Regions from separate parts of the Streptomyces sp. NPDC001532 genome, predicted to be linked through region 2. Evidence: riboswitches for the same ligand, from Rfam matches in the RefSeq annotation. Region 2 holds a riboswitch; the other holds the start of a gene.
What was found. Region 2 has a riboswitch for glycine ahead of gcvT (glycine cleavage system aminomethyltransferase GcvT). Riboswitches for the same ligand answer to the same signal wherever they lie in the genome.
Positions count from the first base shown of each region.

Region 1 (14,790 bases), on a different contig from region 2:
GGCGCGATCGACTTCGACGTGCACACCAGGTGCTCCACACCGTCGATGTCGAGCGTGAACTCCTCACCGCGCGCCGCCACGATCTGATCGTTCAACAAGGTGTAACGGTCGACCTCGGAGAGGTTGGTCGAGACCAGGTCGTCGCGCTCCAGCGTCGGCAGAATACCGATCATCACGATTCCGGCGTCGACTTCTCCGGCCTTCCGATGCGCATATGCCAGTGACGTACGGAGTTCCTCGGCGAGCCGATCGAATACCCGCCCGCCCAGCCGGTGGGGGGCGATGTTCACTTCCAGGTTGAACATGGCGAGTTCTGTTTGGAAATCCCTACTGGCGATCCTTTCCAGAACTTGACCGTTCAGCATTCTCGGCATGCCGTCGGCGCCCGCGAGATTCAGCTCGATCTCCAGGCCCATGAGGTTCTTGGGCCGATCGAACCGCTTCTCCTCCAGGAGTCGCTCCAGGCCAGTCAGGCACTGCCCGAGCTTGTCCCGGTAGCGCTGCCGATCGGACAGGTCGAACGCGCCTGCCACGACCTTCTCCCCCATCGAAGCGTCCCTCCTCGGTGGCGGCGGGCCGGCGATCCGGCCGCCGGGGTGTTCCGGGTGCAGGGTGGATGATGCCCCGCCCGAGCGATCCATAACGTCCCCGGCCGACGCCCCGGACGGCTACTCTGGTCACACCGCCGAAGATGACCGATGGCACATTCACGGGGCATGGCGCAGGAGGCATTTTCTGTACCCGGCATCCGCACGCGCATCCCTAGTGAAAAACGCCGACGAGAAATGGCCGACCGCGGCCCGGGCATTTCCCGAGGTCACCGTGGCGCTCGCGGCCTGGAATCGGGATGTTTCCGCGCGTATCGTCGACGCTACACCGGCTGAATCACTTCTGGCCGGAGTGCCCGCAAACAGCTAGGCGAAACACCGCCTGAACATGTGTCGTATAAACTTCGCGCACAAGGCAGAGAAGGCTGGCGCCCGGTCGCCCGAGCCTGCCGTCGAGACGAACACGGCAGCCCTCATTCACCCCTCGCGCACAGACCCCGGCCCCCGCCTCTCTGACCATGTGAGCTGACAGCGCCGTCCGCCCAGCCCCCGCGCCAGCGTGCCTGTCGAACGAGAGGCGACCCACCATGCCGCTGCATGTCCCCGAGGCTCCCGCGCCCGCACTGCGTTCCGTCCTCACGGCACTCGGTTCCCCCACCGCCGTCCGCGAGGCCCGAACTCCCTCCCTGCGCACCGCCCAGGGCCCTGTCACCCCGGAGCTGCCCCTGCCCGTGCACGTCCTCGACAGCGTCACCGCCCAAGGCACGGCCGTCACCCGGCTGGCCGGATGGCGGTTCCTGATCCGCTGCGGCGATCGCGCCGTGGCCGCGGCCGACACCATGCTGACGCCCGACGGCTGGGCGTTCTCCCACTTCTTCGAGGGGCCGTACATCGTCTCCACCGAGCGCGCACTGCGCCAGGCCGAGACGCTCACCCATCCCTACCAGCCGCGCCTGCTGTCCGTGCCCAGCCTGTACATGCTGACGCTGTGGCTGCACGGCGACCGCACCGCCGACGGAGCCGACGGTCATCCCGCGGCCACCGATCTGCTGGTGCCCCTGGCCCCGGCCCCGCCCGGCATCGCGGCCCACCGGCCGCACCGGGTCGCCGATCTGCTGCCGGTGCTGACCCTCCGTGCGACACCCGCGCCGCCCCTGCTGGGCTCCGGCGCCCCGGCCTGACGGCCGCCCATCGGCGCACCACCCCGCCTCGTACCCCGCCCCGGATCTCCGCGGCGGGGTACGTCCGTTCCGCCGTACCCCCCGTCCGGACTAGCCCCTTCCGGCCACCCCGAACCACCCAAAGGGACAGTGCAGTTGAGATGAACCGTCCGCGCGGGTGATGCGTCATCAACCTATGAGAAGCGGTGCTGCGAAATCCCTGCGGAACGACGCCCGTAGGGCAACACTGGGTTCCGACCGACTTATCGCAACGGGGGGCGGCCATGAAGACGACAGAGCGAGAGATCCCACCAATGTGCCAGCACCAGCCACCGTGCCCGACCGCCGACTCCGCCGACCGGGAAGGCGCCCGGCTCGCGGCACACCACCCGGAGCAGGGATGGAGCCTGCTGTGCAACGGCGTCGTGCTCTTCGAGGACACCGGTGAGCTCCTGCCGGACGGCCAGATCATCGCCCCGCACCGTCCTGTGGAGACCAGCCAGGTGATGACGGCCGCCTGAGCACGACCGAACACGAACACAGGGGCCGGTTCCCGAACCGGCCCCGCTGCCTGTCCGGACCCGCCCATCCACCCATCAGCGGCCCGGAGCGCGTCAAGAAACGCCCCTCCGCCCGTCAGAGTCACGTCAAGCCGCACCGGCCCGGCCCGCCCGGACCCTAGCGTCGAACACATGACGCCCTCCGACGAAGCGCGACCCGACCTGTCCCGCTTACCCGAGCGGCACCACTGCCCCACGGCGTACGACCGCCACTGGGCGCGGCACCTGCACAGCGCACTGGGCTGTGCGGCCGTACTCCTCGCGGCGCTGTTCCTCATCGACTGGGCCGCCGCCACCCTCAGCCCCTGGCGCGGCGCCCTCTGGCCGGCCCTGGCCGCCCTGGTCTTCCTGATGCTCTGCCCACCGCGCGTCGCCGCCGGCCCCGGCTGGCTGGAGTCGCGTTTCCTGCTGCGCACCCGGCGGGTCCGCACCGATCTGCTGGTCTCGGTGCGCTGCTGCGACGGCGTCGCCGAGCGCCTGGTGCTGCGCGACACCTTCGGCGCCCGCGTCGACCTCGACCCCCGCGTCCTCCTCGACAACCCAGAACTGTGGCACCGCCTCGACGAGGACGCCCACCGCGCGGAGGCCTCCGGCGCCCTGCTCTGCGGCCGCACCGCGCTGCGCCACCTGTGCAGACGCGTCGACCAGGAGACCGCCCTGGCCGTGTTCCGGGTGTCGAACCTCGACTAGCCGGGCGAACGCGCCACCGCCCCGCACGGCGGCAGCCGCACCGGCGGCACTCGCGAAGTCGGGGGCTCGTCGAGGGCTGGAGAACGGCGAGGGCCCCGCCCCGGCCGTCAAGCCGAAGCGGGGCCCTGCCCGAAGGAGCCGTGCCCGAAGGAGCCGTGCCCGAAGGGGGCTCCGGCTCCCTACACTCGCTCAGTCCTCGTACGCGTCCAGCGGCGGGCACGAGCACACCAGGTTCCGGTCACCGAACGCCTGGTCGATCCGGCGCACCGGCGGCCAGTACTTGTCGGCGACGGACACCCCGGCCGGGAAGACCGCCGTGTCACGGCCGTACGCGTGCTCCCACTCCCCGCCGAGCGCGGCCGCGGTGTGCGGCGCGTTGCGCAGCGGGTTGTCCTCGGCGGGCCACTCGCCGGAGCCGACCTTCTCGATCTCCGCACGGATGGCGATCATCGCCTCGCAGAACCGGTCCAGCTCGCTCAGGTCCTCGGACTCGGTCGGCTCGATCATCAGCGTCCCGGCCACCGGGAACGACATCGTCGGCGCGTGGAAGCCGTAGTCGATCAGCCGCTTGGCGACGTCGTCGACGCTCACGCCGGTCGCCTTGGTGAGCGGGCGCAGATCGATGATGCACTCGTGCGCGACCAGCCCGCCGGGGCCGGTGTAGAGCACGGGGTAGTGCGGCTCCAGGCGCTTGGCGATGTAGTTGGCGCTGAGCACCGCCACCTGCGTGGCCCGCTTCAGCCCCTCGCCGCCCATCAGCCGGACGTACGCCCACGAGATCGGCAGGATGCCCGCGGAGCCCCAGGGCGCGGCCGAGATGGGGCCGACGCCCGTCTCCGGACCGGCCGCCGGCTGGAGCGGGTGGTTCGGCAGGTACGGCGCCAGGTGCTCGCGCACGGCCACCGGGCCGACGCCGGGACCGCCACCGCCGTGCGGGATGCAGAACGTCTTGTGCAGGTTCAGGTGCGAGACGTCACCGCCGAAGTGACCCGGCTTGGCCAGGCCGACCAGCGCGTTGAGGTTGGCGCCGTCCACGTACACCTGACCGCCGGCCTCGTGGACCTGCGCGCAGATGTCGGAGACGTGCTCCTCGAACACACCGTGCGTCGACGGGTAGGTGATCATCAGCACCGACAGCTCGTCGCGGTACTGCTCGATCTTCGCCCGCAGGTCGTCGACGTCGATCTCGCCGTCCTCGGCGGTCTTCACCACGACGACCTTCATCCCGGCCATCACGGCGCTGGCGGCGTTGGTGCCGTGCGCGGAGGACGGGATCAGACACACGGTCCGCTGCTCGTCGCCGTTGGCCCGGTGGTAGCCGCGCACGGCCAGCAGACCGGCCAGCTCGCCCTGCGATCCGGCGTTCGGCTGGAGCGACACCTTGTCGTAGCCGGTGACCTCGGCGAGACGTTCCTCCAGCTCGCGGATGAGCGTGAGGTAGCCCTGCGCCTGCTCCTCGGGCGCGAACGGGTGCAGCTGCCCGAACTCCGGCCAGGTGACCGGCTCCATCTCGGTGGTCGCGTTGAGCTTCATGGTGCAGGAGCCCAGCGGGATCATGCCGCGGTCCAGCGCGTAGTCCCGGTCGGCGAGCCGACGCAGGTAGCGCAGCATCGCGGTCTCGGAGCGGTACTGCTGGAAGACCGGGTGGGTGAGGAAGTCGTCGGTGCGCAGCAGGGCGTCCGGCAGGGCGTCCTCGGTGGTCGCGTCCAGCGCGTCGATGGTGCCCTCGACGCCGAAGGCGTTCCACACCGCGGCCAGCTGGGCCCGCGAGGTGGTCTCGTCGCAGGCGATCGACACCTGGTCGGCGTCGACGAGCCGCAGGTTGACGCCGTTCACCCGGGCGGCGGCCACGATCTCGGCGGCCCGGCCCGGCACCCGCACGGTCAGGGTGTCGAAGAAGGCGCCGTGGACGATCTCGGCCCCGCCCTTCGCCAGGCCCGCGGCCAGGATCGACGCGTACCGGTGGGTGCGCCGCGCGATGCCCCGCAGCCCCTCGGGGCCGTGGTAGACGGCGTACATACCGGCCATCACCGCGAGCAGCACCTGCGCGGTGCAGATGTTGCTGGTCGCCTTCTCACGGCGGATGTGCTGCTCGCGGGTCTGCAGCGCCAGCCGGTACGCCTTGTTCCCGTCGGCGTCCACGGACACACCCACGAGCCGCCCGGGCAGGCTGCGGGCCATCTTCTCCTGGACGGCCATGTAGCCGGCGTGCGGCCCGCCGAAGCCCATCGGCACACCGAAGCGCTGCGTGGTCCCGACGGCGATGTCGGCACCCAGCTCACCGGGCGACTTCAGCAGCGTCAGCGCGAGCAGGTCGGCGGCGACGGTGACGAGCGCGCCCCGCTCGTGGGCCTGGTCGATGAGCGGCTTGATGTCCCGTACGGCACCGGAGGCGCCGGGGTACTGGACGAGCACGCCGTTGATCTCCCGCCCGTCCAGCTCGGCCGGGATGCCCTCGTCGAGGTCGGCGACGACGACCTCGACGCCGGTCGGCTCGGCGCGGGTCTGGATCACGGCGATGGTCTGCGGCAGCGCGTCCGCGTCGACCAGGAACAGGCCCTTCTTGTTCTTGCCCATGCGCCGGGACAGCGCCATCGCCTCGGCCGCGGCCGTGCCCTCGTCGAGCAGCGAGGCGCCGGAGGTCGGCAGGCCGGTGAGGTCGGCGACCACGGTCTGGAAGTTCAGCAGCGCCTCCAGGCGCCCCTGGGAGATCTCGGGCTGGTACGGCGTGTAGGCCGTGTACCAGGCCGGGTTCTCCATCACATTGCGCAGGATCACGGGCGGCGTGAAGGTGCCGTAGTACCCGAGTCCGATCATGGAGTCGAGGACCTGGTTGCGGTCGGCCAGCCCTCGCAGCTCGGCCAGCACCTCGGCCTCGGTCCGCGCACCCGGCAGGTCCAGGGCGTCGGCGTTCTTGATCACATCCGGGACCGCGGCGGCGGTGAGCTCGTCCAGCGAGCCGTAACCGACCTGCGCGAGCATCTTCGCCCGAGCCTCGTGGTCGGGTCCGATGTGGCGCTGCTCGAACGGTGTGCCCTGTTCGAGCTCGGAGAGCGGAATGCGATGCTCGGTCATTGCGGAGGCCTCCTGGTCTGACGCGACCTGCGAGGGGCACCACGGCGCGGGTGCCCGGACGGCCTCCCCCTCTGTCATCTCAACCTGAGAGTTTCACCGGACCCGCCCTAGGGGGATCCGGCTTTCACCGTCGGTGAGAGCGGAAGCCGTCGACACCCGCCCTGCTTTCCAGAGTGACCTCGTCCGTGCGGTACATGGGCCTGAGAGATTCCGGGGAGGATTTGCTCCTTCGGCGCCTCCGGTGATCTCCGGAGGACTCTCCCGCACGGGGTCAGCAGCCGTTGTCAGCCTACCAGCGAGGTCAACGCCCAGGCGTTCGAGTGGCCGGGTTCACCATTGTGCTCTTTCGTAGTGCTTACGGATGAGTTGCGACGACGTGGAGGGCCCGTGCTGACCGATATCGATCCGCGCAACCTGATCGGCCGCAAGGCGTTCGACCGCAACGGCACCAAGATCGGCACCATCGACGAGGTCTATCTCGACGACGCGACCGGCGTGCCGGAGTGGGCCGCCATACGGACCGGCCTGTTCAGCAGGGATGCCTTCGTCCCGCTGGAACCCAGCGAAATGATCGAGGGCAGCCTCCACGTGCCTTTCGACCGCGCCCTGATCAAGGACGCCCCGGACTTCGGCGTGGGCCGTCATCTCTCCCCGGAGCAGGAACTGCAGCTCTACCACCACTACGGTCTGGACATCGCGGCCCCACCCGCCCTGCCGGACCACGATTTCGGCAAGCTGGCGGGCACGGACGAGCCCTGACCCGACCGAAGGAGAGCCACCAGCCCGGCCGAGCCGCGCACCCCGACTTCACCCACCCAGCCCGCTCGGCCTCCCCAGTCCCTCAGCAATGCACACCCGGCACCGCCTGCCTCACCACGCTCAGGCCTCAGCAGCCCCAGCGACAACGGCTCCGCCGACTCCAACACCGAATCGCCCACCCGAAACGTCCGCACCGACCCGGCCCGGAGGGCACCGAGAACCGCACAGGCGCACCCTCCCCGGCCGTACCCCTACTCGGCCCGGCCGAGCCGCACACCCCGACTTCACCCACTCACTCCCGGCACCACCGTCGCGCCGCCCCCGGCACCACCTCACCTCGCTCGATCCTCACCGGCACCAGCGACAACGGCTCCGCCGACTCCAGCACCGAATCGCCCACCCGGAACGTCCGCATCCGACCCGACCCGCCCCGGCCCGGACGAGGCCGCCGAGCACCGCACAGGCACCCTCCCCGGCCCACTGCCCCGCACCCCGCCGTCCCCCTACTCAGCCCCACCGAGCCGCACACCCCGACCGCACCCACCCAGCCCGCTCGACCACGCTCCACAGCCGCTTAGCCACTCACTCACGCACTCCCGGCACCACCCTCGCGCCGTCCCCCGGCACCACACCACCCCGCTCAGGCCTCACCGGCACCAGCGGCAACGGCTCCGCCGGCTCCAGCGCCGGATCGTCCACCCGGAACGTCCGCACCCGCCCCGGCTCCGACCAGGGCGTCTCGAACCGCACGGTCACCCTCCCGAGCCCGCTGCCCTGCACCCAGCCGTGCCCGTACTCGGCGTGCCGCACATCGTGCCCCGCCGACCAGCGCCGCTCGACCGGCTCCACCTCCCCGGGCGCGTGCTCCTCGGCCGCCGCCTCCTCCGCGGGCCCATCCTCCCGTTCCCCCGCGGCCTGGGCGAACAGGTCTTCCTGCGTGTAGTCCGCGAGTCCGCTGACGCCGACCCCGAGCAGCCGGACGCCGCCCGTCGTGTCCACGGCCTCCAGCAGCCGCGCCGCGGCCTCACGGACCACCGCCGGGTCGTCCGTGGGCCCGCGCAGCGTCTCGGAGCGCGTCAGCGTCGAGAAGTCGTATCGGCGCACCTTCAGCACGATGGTCCGCCCGGACAGCCCCGCCCCCCGCAGCCGCCGCACGCACCGGTCCGCGAGCCGCTGCACCTCGAGCCCCACCCGGAGCCGGTCGTGGATGTCCACGTCGTAGGTGTCCTCGACCGACACCGACTTCGTCTCGCGCTCGGCGACCACCGGCCGCTCGTCCCGCGCCAGCGCCATCGCGTACAGGGCATGCCCATGCGCCTTGCCCACCAGGCGCACCAGCTCGTCCTCACCCGCCTCGGCGAGCTCCTCGACCGTGGTGATCCCGGCCCGCCGCAGATGGTCTCCCGTCGCCGGCCCCACCCCCGGCAGCGTCCGCACCGACATCGGCCCGAGCAGTGCCCGCTCCGTTCCCGGTTCGATCACGAGCAGCCCGTCCGGCTTGGCCTCCTCCGAGGCGATCTTCGCGAGCATCTTGGAGGCGGCCAGCCCGACCGACCCGGTCAACCCGGTGACCTCCCGGATGTCCGCGCGCAGCTTCGTCCCCGCCAGCCGCGCCGACATCTCGTCCCAGGCCGCTCCCCCGGCCTCCAGATCCACGAAAGCCTCATCGAGACTCAGCGGCTCCACCAGCGGCGACAGCGACCGCAGCAGCGCCATCACCTGCTCGCTGATCGACCGGTAGAACCCGAAGCGCGGCACCAGATACGCGGCGTTCGGCGCCAGCCGCCGCGCCTGCCCCATCGGCATCGCCGAATGCACCCCGAAGACCCGGGCCTCGTAGGACGCGGTGGCGACCACTCCGCGCGGTCCCAGCCCGCCCACGACGACGGCCTTCCCGCGCAGGCTCGGCTTCGACGCCTGCTCCACCGAGGCGAAGAAGGCATCCATGTCGAGATGCAGGATCGTGGGCGCGGTTCTCACATCTCCGATGCTGCACCACGCCACTGACAATGCGGCGGTACACCGCTGACCCACCGCACGCCGGGGCCCTCACCAGGCCTCTCGCGCCCCGTGCAGCGCGTCCCGGACCCGCGTGGGGCTCCGGCGGCCCCTCAGACCGCCCGGTTGCGACGCCGGGCCAGTTCGTCGGCCGGGTTGTGCCCGACCAGCGTCTCTCCGGTGTCGATGCGCTCCCCGTGCAGCTGCGACAAGGCGCTCTCGACGTCCCGCCACACGACGCCGACCGCGATCCCGAAGATCCCCTGCCCGCCCTGGAGCAGCGCGTGGACCTCGTCGGGCGAGGTGCACTCGTACACCGTCGCACCGTCGCTCATCAGGGTCATACGCTCGAGATCACGGAAACCGCGTTCTCTGAGATGCTGCACGGCGGTGCGAATGTTCTGGAGCGACACCCCCGTGTCGAGAAACCGCTTCACGATCTTCAGGACCACGACGTCCCGGAAGCTGTACAGCCGCTGGGTCCCCGACCCGTAGGCGGGTCGTACGCTCGGCTCGACCAGTCCGGTGCGCGCCCAGTAGTCCAGTTGCCGATAGGTGATTCCGGCGGCCGCACAGGCCGTCGGACCTCGGTAGCCGACCTCCTCGGGCTCCTCGGACGCCGCGCCCTCACCGCCGGGCACCACCGTGGGCCGCTGGGGAACGCGGTCGGTCGCCCTGCCGGGTTGCGGATACCCCCTGCCCGACCGCAGCTGAGAACCGGGGGGAGGGTACGGACCGCTCTCCCCGAGACTGCGTCCGGGGGCACCCCCAGCCGTACCGTCGCCGCTGCTTCTCACGCCGACCTCCGTCCTTGACCTGCCTTCTCGACGGTAGGCAGTCACCAAGGGTGCGTCAACGATCGCCACACTCGGCACGCCGAGTGATAATCACCCTAGGAGTGGTTTCCCGCACCCCACCGCGGGGAAAGGCTAGCCGAATGCTCTCGGCCGGAGCCGCAGGACGCTCTCACTCGCCGCTGGCAATTGCCGACGTCGGCACAGGGCGGAGTGCGGCCCGGCCGACCGAAAGTCCGCCGGGCCGCCCCCATTTCACTGGCTGCTGCTGCCGAAGTCCTCGGGCGAGATCTGGTCCAGGAACTCGCGGAATTTCTCCACCTCGTCCTCCTGCTCGTCCGGGATCGCGATACCGGCGTCGTCGAGCACCCCGTCACTGCCGTAGATCGGCGTTCCGGTGCGCAGGGCCAGCGCTATGGCATCGGATGGGCGGGCGCTCACCTCGACGCCGCTGGCGAACACCAGCTCGGCATAGAAGACGCCCTCACGCAGATCGGTGATGCGCACTTCGGTGAGCTCCTGGCCGACGGCCTCCAGCACGTCCTTGAACAGGTCGTGGGTCAGCGGTCGTGCGGGGGCCATGCCCTGCTGGGCGAAGGCGATCGCCGTCGCCTCCCCCGGCCCGATCCAGATGGGGAGGTAGCGGTCGCCTCCCACTTCACGCAGGAGCACGATCGGTTGGTTGGAGGGCATCTCGACCCGGACACCTACGACATCGAGCTCGTTCACACAGCAACCCTAGGCCGTGCTCGGGATGTTTGGGTAGTCGGGCCGGTATCAGGCTCCCGATCCGGCCGTCCGAGCCTCCCGGCACATCCGCCCGTAGGCCCCTGTCGCCTCCCGCGACAGCGCCCGATCCATCCCACCGCGCGGTGCGCCCCAGGTCAGGGCAGCCGCACTCCGAGCGCGATCTGCACCAAGGCCGCGTGCAGCTTCACCGCGAGCCCCGCCAGCTCCTTCGTGCGGGCCTCCGCGAGCGTCCTGGTCTGCGGATTGCGGTGACGCTTCAGCGGGGCCACCACCTGGTCCACCAGCCCGGCCTCACGGTCGGCGGCGGCCTTCATCGACCGCAGATGCCGCGGCTCGATCCCGAACCGCCCCAGTTCGGCCACCAGCCCGGCCACGGTGACCGTCTCGGCGTCGTACACGCCCTCCGCCAGCGCCGTGATCAGCCCGTACGACTCCCACTCGGCCAGTTGCCGGTCGTCGATCCCGGCGGCGGCGAGCAACTCCGCCCGCCCGATCCTCGCCGCCGTGGGCGCCTCGGCCGGCTCCGGTCCCGCTTCCCCGTCGCGCTGCCGGCCGACCGTGGGCAGGCGTACCTCCTCGCCGCGCTCCACCGCGTCCAGGTGCTCACGAATCACCTTGAGCGGCAGATAGTGGTCCCGCTGCATCCTCAGGACATGGCCGAGACGCTCGACGTCACCGGGGCTGAACTTGCGATACCCCGAGGGGGTCCGCTGCGGCTCGATCAGCCCCTCCGACTCCAGGAAACGGATCTTGGAGATGGTGACTTCGGGGAACTCCTCGCGCAGCGTGTTCAGCACCGTGCCGATGCTCATCAGCCCACTGTCCGCGGCGGCGGTACCGCTCCCGGCACCGCCGCTCGGTGTTTGAAGCATGGACCTTCCCTGGGGTTTCCCCCCGGACTGCGTCTGGGGGAGGGTCAGATGCCCTGCCGGCTCGCGTAGAAGACCAGCCGGTACTTGCCGATCTGCACCTCGTCACCGTTGGACAGGGCGACCTGGTCGATCCGCTCGCGGTTGACGTACGTGCCGTTGAGGCTGCCCACGTCGGCCACCGTGAACGACCCGTCCGGGCTGCGCCGGAACTCCACGTGCCGCCTGGAGACCGTCACGTCGTCCAGGAAGATGTCGCTCTGCGGGTGCCGCCCGGCCGTGGTCAGGTCGCTGTCCAGCAGGAAGCGACTGCCCGAGTTCGGCCCCCGGCGCACCACCAGCAGCGCGGAGCCCAGCGGCAGCGCGTCGACGGCGGCCTGCGCCTCCGGGGAGAGGGTGGGCATCGGCGTCTGGCCGGTGGCCTCGGCGTCGTAGGCCTCCAGACCGCTGATCGAGATTGTGGAGGTCGTCTCCGACGGACGCTCCGGCGTCGCGCCCGCCCGCAGCGGCGCGCCACAGTTGGAACAGAAGCGGCTGCTCTCCGCGTTGCGGTTACCGCACCTCGTACACACCAGGACCGACATGGACGGATCCTCCTGCCGCGGCTGCCCCGCCGGGGCATTGGACGCGTACGGACCAGAGGAGAACCCTCCACCCGTACTTGAGGTTGACGGTTGCCCGAAACCTATGCCGCCGGACTGGGCAGGGTCAACAGACGGCGCGCCCTGACCTCCCGAAATGTCACCGCCCGGACCAGCCACCTGGTCCCGGAACAGCGGGCGCTGGCCCTCCGCGTCAGGCTGCGCGCGATGCCGAGCGGTCGCGTTGCTGTCGCTACCCTCTCGCGCGCTCTTGCCGAACAACTTCGCAAACAACTTCACGGGCGATTCCCCTTGACCGAAACAGACCCGCCCGTGGGGCAGGACGAACCCTGATTGCACACACTGGCCGAGCCGGACATCCTCACAACGTCCGTGTCCACCAGACAGTTTCCACCACGCACCACCCAATCGGTGCGGCGACCCCCCCGCAACCTCATGCCCTCGCCGGACGGTCGGCATGCACCGCCGGTTCACTGGGAGGACGACCGAGCGTAGTCAGGTCGCTCCGCGGCTCGCAAGGCGTCCACGACGATCTTGCTCGACCGCTGCACCGTCACGGTGGCCTGCTCCTTCTCCAGCGTCTGCACCACGCCTCCAGGGATGTTGAGGGCCGGTTCGAGGTCCTGCGGCTTGCCGATGACCTTGAAACGATAGGGCGCGTTGATCTTGTTCCCGTCGACACTCACGCTTTTGCCGGAATCCGTCAGGAAGGTGCTCGCGACCACCCGCACGCCGTTCACCTGGATCGCCTCCGCGCCGGCGGCGCGCAGCTCCTGGATCGCGTCGAGCAGCATGTCCGATTCGACCGTTCCCTTCGTGTCCTCGATGGTGATGGTGATGCCGGGGCCCTCCGCCGCCACGGTGCCCGCGAGGATGCCCAGTTGCCGTTCCTTCTCGATCGTCTGCCTGCGGGCCTCCTCGGCCTGGTTCGAGCTGTTCTCCAGCTCGTCCCGCTGCTCCTCGAGCCCTCGCTTCTCGTCTTCAAGACGCTGAGTACGGTCGTCGAGTTCATCGAGGATGCGGACCAGATCCTCCTGGCGCGCTCCGCGCAGAGCACTGTCACCGTCGCTGTTCGAGGCGACCTGGACGGCCAGACCGAAGCCCAGCCCGAACAGCAGCAGGGCCACGATGAGTTGGGCCCGCGTGACGCGCGGCGGCCACAGCCCCTTCACCAGCCGCTGCCGGCCGGTCAGTCCGGGCTCGGCCGTCGGCCGGGGTGCTTCGGCCTGCGGCGCCGCCGCCGGCGCCTCCTCGGGCAGTTCCTTGCGCAGCCGGTTCTCGCCCGTCTCGTCCTGGGTGCTCATCGGCCTCACGCCCGGAACACGTGCCGGCGGATCGCCGCGGCGTTGGAGAAGATACGGATGCCGAGCACGACCACGACACCCGTCGACAGCTGGGCACCGACGCCCAACTTGTCGCCCAGGAACACGATCAGCGCGGCGACGACCACGTTCGACAGGAACGACACCACGAAGACCTTGTCGTCGAAGATGCCGTCGAGCATGGCCCGCAGGCCGCCGAAGACGGCGTCGAGTGCCGCGACGACGGCGATCGGCAGGTAAGGCTCGACGACCGCCGGAACCTCGGGCCGGACCAAGAGGCCGGCCACGACTCCCACGACGAGGCCCAGTACGGCGATCACGATGTGCCCTTCTCACTTGTCGGCTTTGCTGACTCGGATCTCGGCTGTGCGGTGCGCACGGTCACGCTCGGCGCGGCCGGCAGCCGGAGGTCGTCCTCCACGGAGATTCCGGTACGGATGCCGAAGTTCTCCTGGAGGGCATGCAGATAGAGCCCGTCCGCACTGTTCTGGAAGCGGTTGCTCAGCTCTTCGCCGTCCCCCACCGCGAGGACCGTGTACGGCGGCACGAGCGGCCGGTTGTCGACCAGTATGGCGTCGCCCGCGGCCCTGATCGCCGACAGCGCGGTCAGCCGCTGGCCGTTGATCGAGACGGCCTCGGCACCGGACTCCCACAGCCCGTTGACCACCCGCTGCATGTCCCGGTCGCGCACCCGTCCGGTGTCGGAGAAACCCGAGGCCCCGCGAGGATTGCCGTCACTGTCGGTGCCGGCCTCCTTCGCGTCGTTCACGACCAGCTGTACGCCGGGGCCGTGCACCTCGGCGGCACCCGACAGGATGCCCATCAGCTCCGTCCGGTCCCCGCCGCCGCTCTCCTTCAGCGCCTCCCGCTGCCGCGCGCCGACCTCGTCGCGCAATTTGTCGACGGCGGTCTCCAGCTCGTCGGCGGCCTCGGTCTCGCGGTCGATGCGGTCGATCAGCTCCTCGCGCTCCTTGGCCAGAGCGGGAGCGGCCACCCGGGCCTGGGCGGCCCCCACGGTGACGACGAGCGCCGCCAGCACCAGGCCGGCGGCGAGACCGAGCCGCGCCCGGAGCGTCTTGGGCATGCCCCCGTCACCCGCGGCCTTCTTGCGGGCCGCCGCCTCGGCGTACCCGTCGTCGAGGCTGTGATCCATGACGTTGTTGAGCAGCGACATGGAAGCGTCCGGACGCGAGGGTGGGCGCGTGGACGTGCTCCGAACGGGGGGCTGCTGCGGCATGCCGCACATCGTCGCACGTCGCGCCCACTACCTCCGAATGGCCCTGCCCACGTGCCGGACAGGCCCCCGCTGGGAGGCCTGTCCGGGATTACGCGTGTGCGGGTGTTCCTACCGTCCGGCGCTGTCCACGACGGCCGACCACTCGTCGAGCAGTGCCTGCGCAGAGGCGTCGTCCGGCCCTTCGGCCCACAGATGGGTGACGGCCTCGGCCGGGTCGGGCAGCACCATGACCCAGCGCCCGTCGGCCTCCACCACGCGGACGCCGTCGGTGGTGTCCACGAAGCGGTCTCCGGCCGCCTCGACGACCCGCCGCATGACCAGGCCCTTGACGGCCCACGGAGTCGCCAGGTCCCGCTTGAGGACGTGCGCCCGCGGGATCCGGGCGTCGATCTGGCTCAGCGTGAGCTGGGTCCGCGCCACCAGCCC
Region 1 covers NZ_JBEPAL010000018.1:3,120-17,909, reverse strand. Annotated here, with positions in the region: gene ABT232_RS18205 (glutamate-cysteine ligase family protein) at 1-548, opposite strand, end outside; gene ABT232_RS18200 (hypothetical protein) at 1,136-1,729, shown strand; gene ABT232_RS18195 (DUF5999 family protein) at 2,023-2,229, shown strand; gene ABT232_RS18190 (hypothetical protein) at 2,401-2,958, shown strand; gene gcvP (aminomethyl-transferring glycine dehydrogenase) at 3,148-6,033, opposite strand; glycine riboswitch at 6,212-6,307, opposite strand; gene ABT232_RS18180 (PRC-barrel domain-containing protein) at 6,421-6,792, shown strand; gene ABT232_RS18175 (DNA polymerase IV) at 7,375-8,772, opposite strand; gene ABT232_RS18170 (MerR family transcriptional regulator) at 8,904-9,587, opposite strand; gene ABT232_RS18165 (bifunctional nuclease family protein) at 9,840-10,313, opposite strand; gene ftsR (transcriptional regulator FtsR) at 10,469-11,206, opposite strand; gene ABT232_RS18155 (zinc-ribbon and FHA domain-containing protein) at 11,251-12,213, opposite strand; gene ABT232_RS18150 (DUF881 domain-containing protein) at 12,276-13,109, opposite strand; gene ABT232_RS18145 (small basic family protein) at 13,115-13,447, opposite strand; gene ABT232_RS18140 (DUF881 domain-containing protein) at 13,444-14,373, opposite strand; gene ABT232_RS18135 (sugar phosphate nucleotidyltransferase) at 14,473-14,790, opposite strand, start outside.
Region 1: linked by a shared signal. The riboswitch ahead of gcvP (aminomethyl-transferring glycine dehydrogenase) and the one ahead of gcvT (glycine cleavage system aminomethyltransferase GcvT) in region 2 are both predicted to bind glycine.

Region 2 (14,790 bases):
GTGACCTGGCGCAGCATGTGCTCGACCTGGCCGGCCGCGGCGGTGCCGCTCGCGCTCACTGTTTACCGCCCCTTCGTACAACACCCTGATTCGAGCCGTGACCCTAGCTTAAGGGTGCCTGCTGACTCCGGGGTTGTGTCGTGTCGGGGTACGGGCCGCGGGTGCTTGCCCGCGCGGTTCCCCGAGCCCCAGGGGTCCCGCTAGTGCCCCCGGGTGTAGAAGGGGCGGACCCGCTCGCGCATCCAGTGGCCCACCGGGTCGTCGGCGACGTCCAGGAGGATCAGGTTGACGGGCCATTTCACCGGGGTGCCGCCGAGGGCGCGGCCGAGCGCGTCCAGGGGCACGGTGCGGACGTCGCCCTCCCACTGGGAGAGTTCGACGCCGACGAACATCACCGGGTCGGCCGTCTCGACGACGGCGAGGCAGCGGCGGGCGGTCAGGACGACGCCGGTCGCGTCGAACTCGGCGGAGGCGGCGGTGAGGAAGTCGACCGGGTCCTCCTGCCAGTCCGGTTCGAAGAGCCGGACCCGGCCGCCGGCCGCGGGGCCGTCCAGCGGGGTGCGGCCGGCCCGGCAGAGCTCGGCGACGGCGGGCGGCGGCAGGGGTATGCCGACGACGCCACCGGGGTTCAGCACGAGGCCCGCCTGCGGGGGCAGGCCGCGGGCGAACTCGACGGCGGGGGCGATGGTGTACGACATGTGGGCGCCGGCGATCTGGCGGAGCTGTTCCTCGGAGCTGAACACCGGGACGTAGGCCTGGCCGTCGATCTCCACGGCGGGCAGGTCGAGGGCGGCGCTGTCCGGACCGCCGCCGCCGGGCAGCGGAACCCAGACGAAGCTGCGGCTCAGCACCTCGACGATCCGGCCGCCGGCCGCGGGTCCCGCGCCGAGGGCGGCGGACAGCACCTCCTCCAGCTCGTTGCCGGGCCAGCCGCCGTGCGGCTGGGGGTGCGCCTGTGCCGGGAAGTCCGCGGAGAAGTCCGCCGGGAAGTCCATCTGCCTACCGCCTGCTTCGTACCACTGCCTGGACCGCACAGGCTAACCGCACCCGGCGCCGCGCCCGGCCTCAGCCCGTGAACCCGATCCGGCTCAAGGTGTCCGCCGCGGCGCGGTCCAGGAGGATCGCCGAGCCGCAGCCGTGCGGAAGGGCGCCGCGGCGGGTGGCGCGCAGCAGGCGGGTGGCGGCGGAGCGGTGGCGCAGGAAGGCGTACCGCGAGACGCCGCGGCCGCGGGCGCGCTGGCCGGCCAGGGCCTGCTCGGCGCTGACGTCGAGCAGCAGCAGATGCAGGGCGCCACCCCGGCGGCGGGCCTCGCGGGCCAGCCAGGCGCGCACCCAGGCCTGGGTGCCGCAGTCGTGGACGACGACGCCCTCGCCGGTGCGCAGGGCGCGGCGCAGTCCGGCGTAGTGCGCGAGGCGGACCAGCGGCCGGTAGAGCGCGTACGGCAGGAAGCGGGGCATCCGGGTGTCCCAGCGGTCGCGGGTGTCCTGGGAGTCGACGCGCGGGCCGCGGACGGTGCGCCGCATCAGGGTGGACTTGCCGCTGCCGGGCAGGCCGGTGACGACGACCAGGTCGCGGGGGCCGAAGAGCAGTGCGCGCGGGCTGCGGCCGGCGCGCTCGCGCAGGTCGCGGACGACGGGGGACGGCAGCGGGGCGCACGCCTCCCCGGCGGGGGCGGCCAACTGACCGGGCACCGCGTAGCCGGTGCCGGTGGCGTACGCCGTGGTCCTCTTCACCGTGATCGTCCTCCCCTGGGGCGGTTCACGAGTTCCCCTCCCCGTCGAGTGTAAAGAGAAGGTAATACGCAATGCCTTGCATTTTCGTACGCGGAGCGCCACAACACGGTTACAGATGCGGCCTGCCACGATCCGGCGCGGCGTGCAATGATGAGCCCGCCAACTGCATACCGGCCGTTTGAATCCGCGCGGGAGAGTTCCCGGCAGTCGTGTCGCCGGGGCGCCGAAGGAGCAAGTCCCTCCCTTGAATCTCTCAGGCCCCGTTACCGCGCGGGCGAGGCACATCTGAAAAGCGAGCCGCTGCCGCGGCTCCACCCAAGGTGCAAGCCGTGACCTACCCCGTGCGGGGGTCTCGGCGAACCTCTCAGGTTCCGATGACAGATGGGGAGGACCTTTCCTCGCCCGTCATGCGTTCATGCCCTGGGAGACGACCGACCGATGAGCAGTTCCGAACTCCGTCACACCGCGCTCGATGCCCTGCATCGTTCGCTGGGCGCGACGATGACCGACTTCGCCGGCTGGGACATGCCGCTGCGCTACGGCTCCGAGCGCGACGAGCACCTCGCCGTCCGCACCAGGGCGGGTCTCTTCGACCTCTCCCACATGGGCGAGATCACGGTCACCGGCGCCGAGGCCGCGCGGCTGCTGAACCACGCCCTGGTCGGCAACATCGCCTCCGTGGGCGTGGGCCGCGCCCGCTACACGATGATCTGCCGGGCCGACGGCGGCATCCTGGACGACCTGATCGTCTACCGGCTGGCCGAGACCGAGTACATGGTCGTCGCGAACGCCTCCAACGCCCAGGTGGTGCTGGACGCCCTCACCGAGCGGGCGGCCGGCTTCGACGCCGAGGTGCGCGACGACCGGGACGCGTACGCGCTGATCGCCGTGCAGGGACCGCAGTCGCCGGGGATCCTCGCCTCGCTCACCGACGCCGACCTGGACGGTCTGAAGTACTACGCGGGTCTGCCCGGCACCGTCGCCGGCGTCCCGGCGCTGATCGCCCGCACCGGCTACACCGGCGAGGACGGCTTCGAGCTGTTCGTGAAGCCGGAGCACGCCGTGGAGCTGTGGCAGGCGCTGACCAAGGCGGGCGAGGGCGTCGGCCTGGTGCCGTGCGGGCTGTCCTGCCGCGACACCCTGCGCCTGGAGGCGGGCATGCCGCTGTACGGGCACGAGCTGTCGACCTCCCTGACGCCGTTCGACGCCGGGCTCGGCCGGGTGGTCAAGTTCGACAAGGAGGGCGACTTCGTGGGCCGCGAGGCGCTCGCCGAGGCCGCCGCGCGCGCCGAGCAGAACCCGCCGCGGGTCCTGGTCGGGCTGGTCGCCGAGGGCCGCCGGGTGCCGCGCGCCGGGTACGCCGTGGTCGCCGGCGGCGAGGTGATCGGCGAGGTCACCTCCGGGGCGCCCTCCCCGACGCTGGGCAAGCCGATCGCGATGGCGTACGTCGACGCCGCGCACGCCGCGCCGGGCACGTCCGGGGTCGGCGTGGACATCCGGGGCACCCATGAGCCGTACGAGGTCGTGGCACTCCCCTTCTACAAGCGCCAGAAGTAGCCACCGAGCACGGTCCGCACCCGGCACCTGTGTGAACCCGGGCACATTCCCGCTGCTCAGGCATGGCGCCGGCAGTCCCCTCTTCATCACCACTCCCCCGCGTACAGGAGAATTCAGGCCATGAGCAACCCCCAGCAGCTGCGCTACAGCAAGGAGCACGAGTGGCTGTCGGCCGCCGAGGACGGCGTCGCGACGGTCGGTATCACCGAGTTCGCGGCCAACGCGCTCGGCGATGTCGTCTACGCCGACCTCCCGGCCGTCGGCTCCACGGTGACCGCGGGCGAGACCTGCGGCGAGCTGGAGTCGACCAAGTCCGTCAGCGACCTGTACTCGCCCGTCTCCGGTGAGATCACCGAGATCAACGACGACGTCGTCAGCGACCCGTCGCTGGTGAACTCCGCCCCCTTCGAGGGCGGCTGGCTGTTCAAGGTGCGCGTCGCGGAGGAGCCGGCCGACCTGCTCTCCGCCGACGAGTACGCCGCCCACACCGCCGGCTGAGGAGCCCGCCACCGATGACTGTCCTGAACACGTCCCTGCACGAGCTCGACCCGGAGATCGCCGCCGCGGTCGACGCCGAGCTGCGCCGCCAGCAGTCCACGCTGGAGATGATCGCCTCCGAGAACTTCGCCCCGCTGGCGGTCATGGAGGCGCAGGGCTCGGTCCTCACCAACAAGTACGCCGAGGGCTACCCGGGCCGCCGCTACTACGGCGGCTGCGAGCACGTCGACGTCGCCGAGCAGATCGCGATCGACCGGGTCAAGGAGCTGTTCGGCGCCGAGTACGCCAACGTCCAGCCGCACTCGGGCGCCTCCGCCAACCAGGCGGCGCTCTTCGCCCTCGCCCAGCCCGGCGACACCATCCTGGGCCTGGACCTGGCGCACGGCGGCCACCTCACCCACGGGATGCGGCTGAACTTCTCCGGCAAGCAGTTCGACGTGGTCGCGTACCACGTCGACGAGGCCGGCCTGGTCGACATGGCCGAGGTCGAGCGCCTCGCCAAGGAGCACCGCCCGAAGGTGATCATCGCCGGCTGGTCGGCGTACCCGCGGCAGCTGGACTTCGCGGAGTTCCGCCGGATCGCCGACGAGGTCGAGGCCCGGCTGTGGGTCGACATGGCGCACTTCGCGGGCCTGGTCGCGGCCGGCCTCCACCCGAACCCGGTGCCCTACGCGGACGTCGTGACGTCCACCACCCACAAGACGCTGGGCGGCCCGCGCGGCGGCATCATCCTGGCGAGGCAGGAGTTCGCCAAGAAGCTGAACTCCTCGGTCTTCCCGGGCTTCCAGGGCGGCCCGCTGGAGCATGTGATCGCCGCCAAGGCGGTCTCCTTCAAGGTCGCCGCCTCGGAGGACTTCAAGGAGCGCCAGCGCCGTACAGTGGAAGGCGCGAAAATCCTCGCCGACCGGCTGACCGCGCCGGACGCCCGCGAAGCCGGGATCAACGTCCTCACCGGCGGCACCGACGTCCACCTCGTCCTCGTCGACCTGCGCGACTCCGAGCTGGACGGCCGGCAGGCCGAGGACCGGCTCCACGAGGTCGGCATCACCGTCAACCGGAACGCGGTCCCGAACGACCCGCGCCCGCCGATGGTGACCTCCGGCCTGCGGATCGGCACCCCCGCCCTCGCCACCCGCGGCTTCACCGCCGAGGACTTCACCGAGGTCGCGGACGTGATCGCCGAGGCGCTGAAGCCGTCCTACGACGCCGAGGCGCTCAAGTCCAGGGTCACCGCCCTGGCGGACAAGCACCCGCTCTACCCGAGCGTGGGCAAGTAAGCACCACCCCGCGCGGGGCACCCCACCGGGTGCCCCGCCACCACCCGCATTGAGGAGTCTGACGTGGCCATCTCGGTCTTCGACCTGTTCTCGATCGGCATCGGCCCCTCCAGCTCCCACACGGTCGGCCCGATGCGCGCCGCGCGCATGTTCGCCCGCCGGCTGCGCAACGAGGACACGCTGGGCTCGGTCGCCTCGGTCCGCACCGAGCTGTACGGCTCGCTCGGCGCCACCGGCCACGGCCACGGCACGCCCAAGGCGGTGCTGCTCGGCCTGGAGGGCGACTCGCCGCGCACGGTCGACGTGGAGAGCGCCGACGAGCGGGTGGAGCAGATCAAGGAGTCGGGCCGCATCCGGCTCCTCGGCGACCACGAGATCGCCTTCGACTTCGACACCGACCTGGTCCTGCACCGCCGCAAGGCGCTGCCGTACCACGCCAACGGCATGACGCTGTGGGCCTACGACGCGTCCGGTGCCGAGCTGCTGACCAAGACGTACTACTCGGTGGGCGGCGGCTTCGTCGTCGACGAGGACGCGGTCGGCGCGGACCGGATCAAGCTGGACGACACCGTCCTGAAGTACCCCTTCCGCACGGGCGACGAGCTGCTGCGCCTGACGAAGGAGACCGGGCTGTCGATCTCCTCGCTGATGCTGGAGAACGAGCGGGCCTGGCGCACCGAGGAGGAGATCCGCGAGGGCCTGCTGGAGATCTGGCGGGTCATGCGGGCCTGCGTGTCGCGCGGCATGTCCCGCGAGGGCATCCTGCCGGGCGGACTGCGGGTGCGCCGCCGGGCCGCGGTCTCCGCGCGCCAGCTGCGCGCCGAGGGCGATCCGCTGGCCCACGCGATGGAGTGGATCACCCTCTACGCGATGGCCGTGAACGAGGAGAACGCGGCCGGCGGACGGGTCGTGACCGCCCCCACCAACGGCGCGGCCGGCATCATCCCCGCGGTCCTGCACTACTACATCGACTTCGTGCCCGGCGCCGACGAGGACGGCGTGGTCCGCTTCCTGCTCGCCGCCGGCGCCATCGGCATGCTCTTCAAGGAGAACGCCTCCATCTCCGGCGCCGAGGTCGGCTGCCAGGGCGAGGTCGGCTCCGCCTGCTCCATGGCGGCGGGCGCGCTCGCCGAGGTGCTGGGCGGCTCCCCGGAGCAGGTGGAGAACGCGGCCGAGATCGGCATGGAGCACAACCTCGGTCTGACCTGCGACCCGGTGGGCGGCCTCGTCCAGATCCCGTGCATCGAGCGCAACGGCATGGCCGCGGTGAAGGCGGTCACGGCGGCGCGGATGGCGATGCGCGGCGACGGCTCCCACAAGGTGTCCCTGGACAAGGTCATCAAGACCATGAAGGACACCGGCGCGGACATGTCGGTCAAGTACAAGGAGACGGCCCGGGGCGGGCTGGCGGTGAACATCATCGAGTGCTGACCGCGCGCACACCCGCTCGATACCCTGTGCGCATGGGTGGGACGATCGCTGCGGTCAGCAGCAACGGCACGTACTCCTTCTCCAAGCCGAACCGCGACGGCATCACACTGCTCGCGGGTCTCGGCGTGGAGGGCGACGTGCACGCCGGGACGACGGTGAAGCACCGGTTCCGGATGAAGCGGGACCCGTCGCAGCCGAACCTGCGGCAGGTGCACCTCATCCACGAGGAGCTGTTCGCCGAGGTCCGCGACGCCGGTTTCGAGGTCGCCGCCGGTCAGCTCGGCGAGAACGTCACCACTCGCGGGATCGATCTGCTGGGCCTGCCCACCGGCACCCGGCTGCGGCTCGGCGACGAGGCCGTGGTCGAGGTGACCGGGCTGCGGAACCCGTGCGCGCAGATCGACGGGTTCCGCAAGGGCCTGATGAAGCAGGTCGTGGAGCGGGACGCCGACGGCGGGACGCGCTTCAAGGCCGGGATCATGAGCGTCGTCCTCACCGGCGGCGTGGTGCGGCCCGGGGACCCGGTGCGGGTCGAGCCGCCGGACGGACCGCACCGGCCGCTGGAGATCGTCTAGCTCAGCCCCGGAACTCCGGGGTGCGCTCCGGCGACGCCTCAGCCAGCGCCTTGAGGACGCCCTCGACTCCGGCGCGCAGCCCGTACACCGGGGTGCCGGGCTGCTGGCGCCAGGACTCGTCGAGGCCGCCCGCGTCGACGGTGTCGAAGCCGAGTTCGTCGATGAGCGCCCGCACCTTGCGCTTGGCCGCCTCGTCGTCGCCCGCGACCGGCAGCGCCTGCCGCTCGGGGTCGCCGGCCGGGCGGTGGCGGTCGAGGATGTCCTGGGCGTAGGTGCCGTTGAACGCCTTGACGACGGGGTGGCCGAGCTGCCGCTGCGTCCAGCCGCTCTCGGTGAGCCCCTCGTCCTCGATCCCGGCGATCCGGCCGTCCCGGTGCCGCGGGTAGTAGTTGCCGGTGTCGATGACGGCGACCCCGTCGGCCGCCTCGTCCAGCAGGCCGGACGGCAGGTCCGGCACCGCCTTCACCGGGACGGTGACGACGACGATCTCGGCGCCGCGGGCCGCCTCCGCCACCGGGACGGGGGTGGCGCCGGTCTCCTCGGCGAGCGCGGTGAGGGTGTGCGGGCCGCGGGAGTTGGCGACGGAGACGTCGTGGCCCAGGGCGGTGAGCCGCCGGGTGAGGTTGCCGCCGATGTTGCCCGCGCCGATGATGCCGATCTTCATGGCCGGCCTTTCCGCTGTCGGTGTTCCTGTCGTGTGACGAGCACCAACCGCCGCTCGGAGCGGGCTATTCCGGGCATCACGCGTACGGGTGACGACGCAGGGGCGCCCCGTCCCGGTGCGGGACGGGCGCCCCTGCGGCGCACGCGTCACTTGTTCAGGTGGGCCCAGAACTCGTCGAACGACAGCAGGCTGTCGCCGTTCAGGTCACGGCTGGCGATGATCGCCTCGGCGACCGTCTCCGTGACGTTCCAGTCGCCCCCCTGGGCCAGGGCGGTCTTGAACTCGGCCGCGGTGATCTGACCGTCACCGTCCGTGTCGATCCGCTCGAACTGCTTGCGTGCTTCCTCGATGTCGGCCACCGGTCCGCCCCTTTTCCTCATGCCTTGCTGTCGTACTGACGCAGGTCAGATTAACGGCCCGCCCGAGCGCGCAGCGCGGCGACCACCCACGCGAACTCCTCCCGGTGCGCCGGCACGGGTGTGCCCTTGAGCACGCCGAGGAGTTCGCGGTAGCGGGCGAGGCGGTCGTGGGACGCCGACTCCATGCGCTCCAGCACCGCCGCCCGATCCGCGTCGCCGAGCAGTTCGCCCAGCACCTCGTCGGCCTCGGGTGCGGTCGGGGCGATCCCGCGCGCCCGGGCCGCGCCGGCCAGCTGGATCAGCCGGCGGGCGAACCACAGGGACGATTGTTCATCAACGTCATCTCCTCCGCGGTCGAGCCGCGTCGCGCCACGGTCGACAGCACCGCACGGGTCGTCCGCAGCGAACGGATCCGCGCGTCCAGCGCCACGACATGGGCCGCGGCGACCTCCGCGACGGTCCGCTCCCCGGCCGGCACGCGGCGGACGTCGTCGAGGCCCAGCCCCAGCTCGCGCAGCGTGCGGATCAGCTCCAGGCGGGCGGCGCAGGCGGCGTCGTAGAGCCGGTAGCCGCCTGTGGAGCGGGTCACCGGGGTCAGGACGCCCTCGTCGGACCAGTAGCGGATGGTGCGCACGGTCAGTCCGGTCGCACGGGCCAGCTCGCCGATGGTGAGAAGTCCGGTGCCGTCGTCGATCATGTCTGCGAGTCTGGGCCTTCCAGTGGGTGGAGACTCAAGGAGCGGTGGTGGCGGGGAGCCTGCGGGACATACTCGACGCGGCGGCGCGGGGCGTCTTCCCGCCCGCGGACGGCCGTACGACCGTGGTCGCGCAGCCGTCCGGGCGGGACGCGGGCGTGCTCGCCCTCACCGCGCACTCGGTCGTCTTCACGGACGAGGACCCCGAGTGGGTCCGGGCCGCGCTGCGGGAGACCGAGGCGGACTGCGACGCGCTGGCGGCGACGATGAACCCGCTGTTCCTCGCGGCGCTCATGGCGCGGACCGGGCGCCGGATGGACACCGTCGACGTGCTGACGGCCGCCGCGCCGCTGCCGGGCGAACCGCGGGTCGCCCTGCGGCGGATCGACGACCCCGGTCATCCCCGGGTGGTCAGCTCGTTGCGGCGGCGCGACGAGGTGCGGGTGTGGGCGGCGGACGGCGGGCTGCTGGTGCTCGGCCGGGGCGTCGCGGGCCGTCTGGAGGTGGCGGTCGAGGTGGCCGAGGGGGCGCGGCACCGGGGGCTGGGGCGGGCCCTGGCGACGGCGGCGCGGCAGCTGGCCGGGGGCGAGCCGGTGTGGGCGCAGGTGTCGGCGGGGAACGCCCGCAGTCTGCGGGCGTTCCAGGCGGCGGGCTACCGGCCGGTGGGCTCGGAGGCGCTGCTCAGTGCCAGGCCTCGTAGTGCGGGTTGCTCTCGCAGCCGCTCATGATCTCGACCTTGGTGGTCTTGTTCACCGGGCACACGCCGATGATGTACTTCCGGTCGACGCCGCCGGGGAAGGCCACCTCGACCTGGTCGGCCCATTTGTGGGTGTCGCCGATGGTCTTGTTGACGTCGACGCCGCCCGGGGCGTCGATGTAGTAGTTCCAGCCCGACTTCCACCACTTCTTGTACAGGTCGTGGTCGTAGGTCGTGGACACGTACGGGGAGGGCTGGTTGACCAGGACGTACTGCTCCACGTCGTACTGGCCGTTCACGACGTCCTTGGGCTTGAAGCCCTCCTCGAAGACCACCGAGGGGCCGCGGCCGTCGGCGCGGTAGAGCGTGCCACAGCTCTTGCGCCAGACCGGCTCCGGGGTGATCCGGTCGACGTCCACGCGGCGGTCGGCGGCCGCCTTGACCTTGTCGTCGTACTGGACCGGGCAGGTGCCGGGTTCGGCGGCGGCCCGTACGAAGGCGGGAGCGGAGGCGGGGGCGGCGGCACCGGCGGACGCCGGGGAGGTGGCGGCGGTCGTCGCGAGGACGGCGGACAGGGAGAGGACGGCGGCGGCACGCCGCCGCACACGAGTAGTGATCATGCTGTGCACGATGGTCCGTCCAGGGTGGCGCGGTGCGGACCGTCACCCGCCCGGCGGCGTGTCAACTGACTACGGGTCAGCGGAAGATGCCGGGGGGCGGTGGCCCCGGCGAGTGGCTCAGCGGTCCGCCACCCGCATCTCGAACCAGGTCGTCTTGCCGCGGGGCAGCAGGTCGACGCCCCAGCGGTCGGACAGCTTGTCGACCAGGAAGAGGCCCCGGCCGCTGACGTCGAGTTCCTGCACCGGCATCAGACAGGGCAGGCCCCGGGACGGGTCGCGGACCTCGATGCGGATACGGCCGCGGGGGCGGCGCATCCGGAGGCCGAAGACACGGGCGCCGGTGTGGCGTACGGCGTTGCCGACGAGCTCGGAGACGAGCAGGACGACGTCCTCGGTCGTCTTGGGCGACAGGCCCCACTGGCGCAGGACCACCACCTGGGCCAGCCGCCGTGCGATCGCCGCGGACTCGGGGCGGGACGGCAGCGCGACTTCCCGTTCCGTCGGGTTGCCGTACGACTCCAGTGCCTTGAGCGCCTGTTCGTCCTCGACCGCGGGCGACCAGCGCGCCGCGGTCGCACGGCCGCGTCCCCGCGGCTGTTCGATGCCCTCCAGCCCCGCCATGCCCCCATCATGGCCGCCCCGCGCGCCCCCCGGGGCCGTTCCCGGCGAATACGCCCCCCGGGGAGCTTCGTCCTGCGCGTTTCGATCGGCATGTGCCGCAGGCAAAGCGGAGCCGGTGGCGGCCCCGCTGACCTGCGAGGACGACTCGATCGACGGCAAAGGACGGACTCCCTCGACGCGGCGGGCCCAAGGTCGCCCCAAGGGTTCCACAAACCGCCCCATCGAGGGATCCGTATCGGACACCCCGTCAATTACTTCTGCCTCAGAGGAACTTCGCCTTGCCCGGTCCGTCCTGCACGAAGCTGCGCATCCCGATCGCCCGGTCCTCCGTCGCGAACAGGCCCGCGAACCAGTTGCGCTCGACGGCGAGACCCGTCTCGATGTCGGTCTCCAGTCCGGTGTCGACGGACTCCTTCGCCGCGCGCAGCGCGAGCGCCGGCCCCTGGGCCAGCCGGGCCGCCCAGGCGTGCGCCTGTGTGTACACCTCGTCGGCCGGCACCACCCGGTCCACCAGGCCGATCGTCAGCGCCTCGTCGGCCTTGACCTGGCGGCCGGTGAAGATCAGGTCCTTCGCCTTCGAGGGGCCGACCAGCCGGGCCAGCCGCTGGGTGCCGCCGGCGCCCGGGATCAGGCCGAGCAGGATCTCCGGCTGTCCGAGCTTGGCGTTCTCCGCGGCGATCCGGAAGTCCGCGCACAGCGCCAGCTCGCAGCCGCCGCCCAGCGCGTAGCCGGTCACCGCCGCCACCACCGGCTTGGGGATGCGGGCCACCGCGGTGAAGGAGTCCTGGAGGGCGCGGGCGCGCAGGACCATCGCCGTGTGGTCCATCTCCTGCATCTCCTTGATGTCCGCACCCGCCGCGAACACCTTCTCGCCGCCGTAGATCACCACGGCCCGCACGTCGTCCCGGCGCGTGGCCTCCTCGGCCAGCTCCTTGAGGCGGTCCTGGGTGGCGATGTCCAGCGCGTTCATCGGGGGGCGGTCCAGGCGCAGCGTTCCGACGCCGTCCGCGACTTCGAGATGTACGGTCATGCAGGCAGGTTAACGGGGACTAACGGCAGCGGACCCGGTGCCGTAGCTCACACCGAGCCGGCACCGGGTCCGCGGCGATCGCGCGCCGGTTACGCCTTCCAGTCCTCCCAGGACATGTTCCAGCCGTTGAGGCCGTTGTCCGGGGCGATGGTGGCGTCGTCGGAGTTCTTGACCACGACCACGTCACCGATCATCGACTGGTCGAAGAACCAGGCCGCCGGCGCCTTCTCGTCCCAGCCGCCGCGCACGTCGCGCAGGCCGACGCAGCCGTGGCTGGCGTTGCGGTTGCCGAAGGCGTCGCCGCCCCAGTAGTTGCCGTGGATGAAGGTGCCGGAGGTGCTCAGCCGCATGGCGTGGGGCACGTCCTTGATGTCGTACTCGCCGCCGTAGCCGACCGTCTCGCCGTTCATCCGGGTGACCGTCAGCTTCTCGCTGATGACCATCTGGCCGTTCCAGGTCTCGTAGCCGGGGGCGCCGGTGGTGACCGGGATCGTCTTGAGGACCTTGCCGTCCCGCGTGACCTTCATGGTCAGCTTCTTGGCGTCGACGACCGAGACCTGCTCGCGGCCGATGGTGAAGGAGACCGACTTGTCCTGCTCGCCGTAGACACCGGGACGGCCCTCGACGCCGTCGAGGTTGAGGCGGACGGTGACCTTGGTGCCGGCCTTCCAGTACGCCTCGGGCCGGAAGTCGAGGCGGTCGTTGCCGAACCAGTGGCCCTCGACGTCGACGGCCGGCTCGGTCTTGATCTCGATGGCCTTCTCGACGTCGTCGGGGTTGGTGATGCCCCGGGTGAAGCGGAGCGAGAAGGGCATTCCGACGCCGACCGTGGAGCCGTCCTCGGGGGTGAAGGTGCCGATGAACGTGTTCTGCGGCGTCAGGGTGGTGAAGCTGGAGTCCTCGGCGGCGGTGCGCCCGGCGGAGTCCTCGGCGACCGCGTGCACCTGGTAGGTGGTGGCCGCGGCCAGGTGGGTGGACGGCGTCCAGGTGGCGCCGTCCCCGGATATCTCGCCGTCGATCTTCCCGCCCTCGGCGTCCTTCACGACGACCTCGGTGAGCTTGCCCTTCGCGGCGCTCACCTTGAGCGCGCCGCTGGTGTCGACCGAATCGGCGCCGTCCTTCGGGGCGATGGAGACGACCGCCTCGGACTGCTTGCTCTCGGTGGCGGCCGAGCCGGAGGCCTTGCCCTCGCCCTTGCCGTCACCCGATCCGGAGCCGGACGAGCCGGAGCCGCCACCGCACGCGGTGACGGCCAGCAGCAGCACCCCGAGTATCAGCGCGAGCAGTCCCCTGCCGCCGCGCCCCCCGCGCGCGTCAACCGACGCCCCCGATATCGGCCGCACGTTCAAGTTGTCTCCCCTCAACGGGCCCGGAACCGGGCCCACACCGGGCCCCGTCGGGCCCGCTCCCCAGCGCGTCCCGCGCGCTCGGCGCATATTAACCATATGGTCAGCGCGGTGAACGCCCCGGAAATGTCACCGTTCGGTCCCAACCGTTCCCCCCGCCGGGTCACTTCACGGCGCTGCCCGCCCGCCACTCCTTCCAGCTCATGTTCCAGCCTCCGAGGCCGTTGTCCGGAGAGACCACCTTGTCATTGCTGTTGACCACCTCGACGACGTCCCCGACGAGGCTGCGGTCGAAGAACCAGCCGGCCGGGGTGTCGGAGCCGCCGCCCTTGTCGTCGCGCAGACCGACGCAGCCGTGGCTGACGTTGGAGCGGCCGAAGACGCTCGCCGGGGCCCAGTAGTTGCCGTGCAGGAAGGTGCCGGACTCGGTGAGGCGCATGGCGTGCGGGACGTCCGGGATGTCGTACTCGCCCTTGCCGTTCTTCTTCTTGAAGCCGACCGTGGCGCCGTTCATCCGGGTCACTTCGAGCATCTCGGTGATGACCATCTTGCCGTTGTAGGTGGTGGTCTTCGGGGCGCCCGCGGTGATCGGCACGGTGCCGAGGAGTTCGCCGTCGCGCCGGACCTCCATGGTGTGGTCGGCGGCGTCGACGACCGAGACCTGGCTGCGGCCGACGGTGAAGGTGAACGTCTTGTGCTGGAGACCGTAGACGCCGGGCGCCGCCTCGACGTCGCGCAGGCGCAGGTCGACGGTGACCTCGGTGCCGGGTTTCCAGTAGTGCTCGGGGCGGAAGTCCAGCCGGCCGTCGCCGAACCAGTGCGGGCGGATCTCGACGGCCGGCTCCGAGGTGACCCGGATGGCGCGTTCCACGGCCGCGCGGCGCCGGATCTCCCGGTTGAACTCCAGGGAGACGATCATGCCGGTGCCGACCGTGGCGCGGTCCTCCGGGCTGACGTACCCGATGAAGCGCTCCTTCGGGACGTAGGTGGTGAAGGTGGTGTGCCGGGCCGAGCGGCGGCCCTCGGCGTCGACCGCGACCGCGTCGACGGTGTACTCGGCGGCGAGCGCCAGCCGGTCGTCGTGCGGTTCCCAGTGCCGGCCGTCCGCGGAGATCCGGCCCGGCACCGGTGTCCTTCGGGCGTCCTGGGTCTTCGTCACCTTCACCGACTCCAGCCGGCCGCCGGGCACCCGGACGGCCAGCTCCGTGTCGGGTCTGACGCCCTTGCTGCCGTCGTCCGGATGCACCCGGACGACGTCCTGCGGGGCCGGTGGCTTGCCCAGCCCTCCCAGACCGACCGCGCCCGGCGCCTCTCCGGTGCAGCCGACGGTCCCGGCCAGCAGTCCTGCCCATGTCACTACGGCGGCCAGTGCGGCCCTCGCGCGCCGTGCGCGCCCTTGTACGTGCCTCACAAAAGTGTCCAACGACGGCGGCGGCCCTGGGGAAACGTGAGTGCGAGCCAAGCTCTGGGCAGAACAGTGGGGAGGACGACGCGACGGGGAGCCGCGGTCGGGACGCCACAGGGCCCTCGGCGCGTTGTTCCATGAGCCGTGGGAGGCGTACTGGTGTCCAGCGCAGCCGAGCAGGAGACGCGTGTCGGGGAAGGGCGCCCTGCCGCTCTCGTGAACGGCGCCGCGCGCCAGGCGCCGCCGGTGCCGGTGTGGCCGGGGGCGGCGATGCCCCTGGGG
Region 2 covers NZ_JBEPAL010000040.1:47,727-62,516, forward strand. Annotated here, with positions in the region: gene ABT232_RS29665 (enhanced serine sensitivity protein SseB C-terminal domain-containing protein) at 1-59, opposite strand, end outside; gene ABT232_RS29670 (enhanced serine sensitivity protein SseB) at 201-995, opposite strand; gene ABT232_RS29675 (AAA family ATPase) at 1,066-1,734, opposite strand; glycine riboswitch at 1,914-2,013, shown strand; glycine riboswitch at 2,014-2,125, shown strand; gene gcvT (glycine cleavage system aminomethyltransferase GcvT) at 2,173-3,291, shown strand; gene gcvH (glycine cleavage system protein GcvH) at 3,412-3,789, shown strand; gene glyA (serine hydroxymethyltransferase) at 3,804-5,066, shown strand; gene ABT232_RS29695 (L-serine ammonia-lyase) at 5,130-6,497, shown strand; gene ABT232_RS29700 (MOSC domain-containing protein) at 6,530-7,072, shown strand; gene ABT232_RS29705 (NADPH-dependent F420 reductase) at 7,074-7,886, opposite strand; gene ABT232_RS29710 (EF-hand domain-containing protein) at 7,883-8,095, opposite strand; partial or broken gene ABT232_RS29715 (helix-turn-helix domain-containing protein) at 8,146-8,792, opposite strand; gene ABT232_RS29720 (GNAT family N-acetyltransferase) at 8,840-9,517, shown strand; gene ABT232_RS29725 (ADP-ribosyltransferase) at 9,471-10,106, opposite strand; gene ABT232_RS29730 (ATP-binding protein) at 10,224-10,727, opposite strand; gene ABT232_RS29735 (enoyl-CoA hydratase/isomerase family protein) at 10,990-11,757, opposite strand; gene ABT232_RS29740 (L,D-transpeptidase) at 11,847-13,106, opposite strand; gene ABT232_RS29745 (L,D-transpeptidase) at 13,267-14,514, opposite strand; gene glgX (glycogen debranching protein GlgX) at 14,668-14,790, shown strand, end outside.